DNA from 2 places in the Streptococcus sp. 517s genome. Region 2 is predicted to be linked to the other one. Evidence: predicted binding sites of a transcription regulator. Region 2 holds the regulator's gene; the other holds the start of a gene.
The links. The regulator NrdR, encoded in region 2, represses ribonucleotide reductase genes. The targets are predictions, from matches to a motif close to ACACNATATATNGTGT.
Positions count from the first base shown of each region.

Region 1 (3,170 bases), 560 kb from region 2:
GCTGCTGGGATTTCAATCATGATACCAACTTGAATATTATCCGCAACTGCAACACCTTCAGCAAGAAGGTTTGCTTTTTCTTCGTCAAAGACTGCTTTCGCTGCACGGAATTCTTTCAAGAGCGCAACCATCGGGAACATGATACGCAATTGACCGTGTACAGACGCACGAAGAAGAGCACGGATTTGAGTGCGGAACATAGCATCTCCAGTTTCAGAAATAGAGATACGAAGGGCACGGAATCCAAGGAATGGGTTCATTTCATGAGGCATATCGAAGTAAGGAAGTTCCTTATCTCCACCGATATCCATTGTACGAACGACAACAGGTTTACCGTTCATTCCTTCAAGTACAGCCTTGTAAGCTTCATACTGCTCGTCTTCTGTTGGGAAGTCTTGAGAATCCATGTACAAGAACTCTGTACGATAAAGACCAACAGCTTCGGCACCGTTGGCATTGACACCCTCAACGTCTTTTGGAGTACCGATATTAGCAGCCAATTCAAAGTGTTTACCGTCAGCAGTTACTGTTTTAGCGTCTTTCAAGAGTGCCCATTCAGCTTTTTGCTTCGCATAAGCTTCACCAGCTGCCTTGAATTCTGCTGCTTGCTCATCAGTTGGGTTGATAATAACCTCACCAGTGATACCGTTAACGGCAAGGATGTCACCATCTTTAACGATTTCAGTGATGTTGTTTGTACCCAATACTGCTGCAATTTCAAGAGTACGCGCCATGATAGCTGAGTGGCTTGTACGTCCACCGATGTTGGTTACAAAAGCTTTTACAAAGTTTTTGTCCAACTGAGCTGTATCTGAAGGAGTCAAGTCATGCGCAATCACAATCACTTCTTCATTGATAGAAGCTGGGTTTGGCAATTTTTTGCCAAGTAGGTTTGCCAATACACGTTTTGTCACGTCGCGGATATCCGCTGCACGTTCTTGCATGTATGGGTTGTCTTCCATACCTTCAAAGATAGTGATGAACATGTCTGTCACTTCCTTCAGACCTGCTTCTGCATTCACTTTCTTCGCACGGATAGTTTCTTTAATTTGGCTGATCATTTCAGGATCAGCAAGCACCATTAAGTGAGCGTCAAAAACTTGAGCAGCTTCTTCCCCTAGCGTACCTACTGCTTTCTCACGGATAACAGAAAGCTCGTCTTGTGATGCTTGTAAAGCGGCATCAAGGCGAGCTTCTTCTGCGTTTGTATCTTCGACTGTAACAGTCTCGAATGACAAATCCGGTTGAACGAGTAGATATGCTTTAGCAACTGCAACACCATCTGACGCTGCGATTCCTTTAAGCATTTCTGTCATTTCCTTATGCCAATCCTTCTTTTTCCATTGTTTCAGAGATAGCAGCGATTGCATCGTCAGCATCTGCACCTTCAGCTGAAATTGTAACGTCAGCACCTTGGCCAACACCAAGACTCATAACACCCATGATAGATTTAAGGTTTACTGATTTACCTTTGTACTCAAGAGTGATATCTGAAGCAAATTTGCTAGCTGTTTGAACCAACAATGTTGCTGGGCGTGCGTGAATACCTGTTTCTGCCACTACGTGGAAATCTTTAGAAGCCATAGTTTGACTCTCCTTTAATTGTTTCTTATTTGGATTATATGTGATAACCCTTACAAGACTGTATTATATCACCTTCTAGATAATTTTTCAAGTATTTTATGGATTTTCTTCGTTTTCCTTTCTGATAACTTGCTGAAAATCTTCTATTTATATTGCCAATATACAGTATGTAGTTTTTTTATTTTGAGAAAGTTTGACAGTTCAACGGAAGTCAAAATTCATGTTTTCAAAAAACACTATATCTTGTGCTTTGATTTCAAAACCGTAACTTTTTAGCACAAGATTTAGTTTAAAAAGTTTGACAAAGTTTTTTTTTCTGATATACTAAGAAAGTAATCTATTTTGAAAGAGGAGTTACGAAAATGGTAACCGTTTATTCTAAAAATAACTGTGTCCAATGTAAGATGACCAAGCGTTTCTTGGACAGTAATAATATCGCTTATCGTGAGATCAATCTTGACGAGCAACCTGAGTATATTGATCAAGTTAAAGAGCTTGGTTTCAGTGCTGCTCCTGTTATCCAAACACCAACTGAAATCTTTTCAGGCTTCCAACCAGGAAAACTGAAACAGTTAGCATAATCTTAGTACATCATCCAGAAGAAACTGCTTCTAGGGCTAACTTAGAAGCCTTTCTTTTGTAATTAGATAAGGGAATTTTTATGGGATTAAAACATCTTGAGGACGTAACTTACTTCCGTCTCAATAACGAAATCAACCGTCCTGTTAATGGACAAATCATGCTTCATAAAGATAAGGAAGCCTTGGATGCTTTCTTTAAAGAAAATGTGGTTCCAAACACTATGGTTTTTGATTCAATCACTGATAAAATCAACTACCTTATTGAACATAACTATATTGAAACTGCATTTCTCAAGAAGTACCGTCCAGAGTTTTTGGAAGAATTGCATCAATTTATCAAGGACCAAAACTTCCAATTTAAGTCATTCATGGCTGCCTATAAGTTTTACAATCAGTACGCCTTGAAGACTAACGACGGTGAATACTACCTTGAAAATATGGAAGACCGTGTCTTCTTTAATGCGCTTTATTTTGCTGACGGTGATGAAGCCGTTGCGATTGATATTGCCAATGAAATCATCCACCAACGCTACCAACCTGCTACTCCTTCCTTCTTGAATGCTGGACGTGCTCGTCGTGGAGAATTGGTATCTTGCTTCTTGATCCAGGTGACAGATGATATGAACTCTATCGGACGTTCTATCAACTCTGCTCTTCAACTTTCACGTATCGGTGGTGGTGTGGGAATTTCCCTCAGCAACCTTCGTGAAGCTGGAGCTCCTATCAAGGGTTATGAAGGTGCTGCTTCTGGTGTCGTACCAGTTATGAAGCTTTTTGAAGACAGCTTCTCTTACTCAAACCAATTAGGTCAACGTCAAGGTGCTGGGGTTGTCTACCTCAACGTCTTTCACCCAGATATCATTGCTTTCCTTTCAACTAAGAAAGAAAATGCTGATGAAAAAGTTCGTGTAAAGACTCTTTCACTTGGTGTTGTAGTACCCGATAAATTCTACGAATTGGCTCGTAAAAATGAAGAAATGTATCTCTTTAGCCCATACTCTGTAG
Region 1 is NZ_CM136847.1:1,005,272-1,008,441, forward strand. It holds gene ptsP (phosphoenolpyruvate--protein phosphotransferase) at 1-1,316, opposite strand, end outside; gene ACVX3R_RS05125 (phosphocarrier protein HPr) at 1,321-1,584, opposite strand; gene nrdH (glutaredoxin-like protein NrdH) at 1,947-2,165, shown strand; gene nrdE (class 1b ribonucleoside-diphosphate reductase subunit alpha) at 2,246-3,170, shown strand, end outside.
Region 1: a site for NrdR is predicted at 1,818-1,833, ahead of nrdH (glutaredoxin-like protein NrdH). Genes of this name have one in related genera too.

Region 2 (3,170 bases):
AGGGGAAATGAAGTTATAGAGGGCAGTGAAGTCTTTTTCTATTGGTGTTAAGAAGAAGATAATCAATACACTCAAGATAAAGACGATATAGCTTAAGATGGACCAGACAAGACCACCTAAAAGTTTTGCGATGATGATTTGGTGCTCAGAGACAGGCAAGGTCAAGGTCAAGTACCCTTGGCGGTCATAAACACTCCCCTTGAATCTTCGGATGATTAAAAAGATTGTTGCAATCCAAAGAGTGACGCTGAGTCCTCCAAAGACTAGTACTAAAAAGAAGATGAAATAAGCAGCATTGTTAGGATTGTAACTCTGGCTAAGACTGCTAATAAAAGCTCCAATCAAAACTGAAATTGCAAGTACAGCACCGTAGAGTGCCAGATACCATTTATTGACATTTTTAAATTCATAACGAACTAGATTCCAAAACATAATAATCTCCTTTGCTTAGGCTTTAAATTCCTGGCGGAAGAGCTGGTCAATTGATTCACCTGACTCGTAACGAATATCATCAACATTTCCTTGGCGGACGACTTTTCCGTCTTTGAGGAAGATGATCTCATCCAAGATTGGCTCAATATCTGAAATCAAGTGGGTTGAAATCAGTACCGTAGAGGTTGGGGAGTAGTTATTGATGATGGTATTGAGGATATAATCACGGGCAGCTGGATCCACGCCTCCGATTGGTTCGTCCAGAACGTATAGGCGGGCTTCACGGCTCATAACCAGGATGAGTTGGACCTTTTCCTTGTTCCCTTTTGATAGTTTCTTTAGGCGACTGTTTTCATCAATACCGAGATCGGCTAAAAGGTGTTGGGCTCTTTCAAGATTGAAATCCTGATAGAAGGTTTTAAAGTAAGTCAGGGCTTCCTTGACCTTCATCTGTTCATTGAGATAAGTCGTATCTGGTAGATAGGATACGATCGCCTTGGTAGCAGGACTTGGATCCTGTTCGTTAATGAGAACACGTCCTTTGTCTGGCTGAAGGAGGCCATTGATCAGTTTGATCAAGGTTGTTTTTCCGGATCCATTTGGTCCAAGGAGCCCGACAATTTTTCCAGCTGAAATCTCTAGTGAGATATTGTCAAGTGCCGCAGTTGCTCCATATGATTTTGATACATTTTCAAGTGCTAGTAGTGTCATAGTCTTAAACTCCTTTAATATAGTCGCTTAATACATTTGGCAGTTCTTCTTTTTTGTAGCCAAATTGAAGCATGCAAGAGACGAAGTGTTGCAGTTGCTCCTCGGAAAGTTGTTTGCGGGACTGAACGATGAGGTCCAAATCCTCGGTGACAAAACGACCAGTTGTTCGTTTGCTATAAACGAATCCTTCACGTTCAAGGTCAGACAAGGCGCGCTGAATGGTATTGGGATTGACACCAGCCTCGCTCGCCAAATCTCTCACAGTAGGGAGCTGTTGGTTGGGTTCCAGTTCATGGGAAACAATCTGTAGTTTGATTTTTTCCATAATCTGTAAATAAATGGGTTTTGTATTATCAAATGACCAGGACATCATAGTCTCCTTTCTTTATCTTTATTGTTCTAATTAAATAATACAATAAAACAAAAAACTTGTCAAGTAAAAATAAGAATTGTTTTGGGAATTGCTCAAAAAATGGTATAATGAAAAGAAAACGACAAGGAGGGAAATGCATGCGTTGTCCAAAATGTGGGGCTACCAAGTCTAGTGTTGTTGATAGTCGACAAGCCGAAGAAGGAAATACCATCCGTCGAAGACGTGAGTGCGACGAGTGTCAGCATCGTTTTACAACCTATGAACGAGTAGAAGAAAGAACGCTGGTCGTCGTCAAAAAAGACGGTACACGTGAGCAGTTTTCGAGAGATAAAATCTTTAATGGGATTATCCGCTCAGCCCAGAAACGCCCTGTTTCAAGTGACGAGATCGGCATGGTGGTCAATCGCATCGAACAAAAACTCCGTAGTCGCAGTGAGAATGAGATCCAAAGTGAATATATTGGGTCCTTAGTCATGGAAGAATTGGCAGAGCTGGATGAGATTACCTATGTTCGTTTTGCCAGTGTTTACCGTAGCTTTAAGGATGTGAGTGAGTTGGAGAGCCTTCTCCAGCAGATCACTCAGTCCTCTAAGAAGAAAAAGGAAAAATAGATGAAACCAAATGACCGTTTTTCTTTTCTAAAGAATAATCGGGTGTCGCAAGATACATCTTCTCTGGTGCAGTGCTACCTCCCGATTATCGGTCAGGAGGCACTGAGCCTCTATCTATATGCCATTACCTTTTGGGATGGAGGGCAAAAGGAGCATCTCTTTTCCCATATCCTTAACCACTTAAACTTCGGCATGCCGACCTTGCTCCAATCCTTTAAAATTTTATCTGCTTTGGATTTGTTGACCCTTTATCAAAGGGGAGAAACCTATGAATTACAGCTTCATCCTCCCCTCTCCAGTCAGGAATTTCTAAGTCATTCTGTCTATAGCAGATTATTGGAGAGAAAGATTGGGGATACTGCGCTTGCTTCCATGAAGCAAGCTCCAAGTGAGGGAGAAGCACTCTCGGTTTCTTTGAGCCAAGTTTTTCCAAACCTGACTGAAGAAGTGATACCAATCGAGTCAAAAAACAGGGTGAAAAATGATTTTGATTTGGAACATTTTCAGCGCTTGATGGCTCGAGATGGTCTGCGTTTTGAAAACGAGCAAGCAGATGTTTTGGAATTGTTTGCCATCGCAGATGAAAAGAAATGGACCTGGTTTGAAATCTATCAATTAGCCAAGGCGACAGCGGTGGCTCAGGTTATTTCAGTCAAACGCATGCGTGAAAAGATTGCGCAAAAGCCAGCATCTTCTGACTTTAGCCCCAAAGAAATGACCATTATCAGGGAAGCCAAAAATAAAACTCCCCTGGAATTTTTAGCCGAAATCAAGCAAACGCGTAAGGGAAACATCACCCAGAGCGAGCGAGAACTCCTTCATCAGATGGCGTCTTTAGGCTTGTTGGACGAAGTCATCAATATCGTCTTGCTTCTAACCTTTAACAAGGTTGATTCGGCAAATGTCAATGAAAAATATGCCATGAAGGTTGCCAATGACTATGCTTATCAAAAAATTCGAACAGCAGAAGAAGCTGTGCTTCGGATTCGAGAGCGTCAGAAAAAAGGGCAAGAAGGCCAGAAATCGAAAACTAGCTCGACTAA
Region 2 is NZ_CM136847.1:444,817-447,986, forward strand. It holds gene ACVX3R_RS02495 (hypothetical protein) at 1-432, opposite strand, end outside; gene ACVX3R_RS02500 (ABC transporter ATP-binding protein) at 448-1,143, opposite strand; gene ACVX3R_RS02505 (GntR family transcriptional regulator) at 1,148-1,513, opposite strand; gene nrdR (transcriptional regulator NrdR) at 1,654-2,127, shown strand; gene ACVX3R_RS02515 (DnaD domain protein) at 2,128-3,170, shown strand, end outside.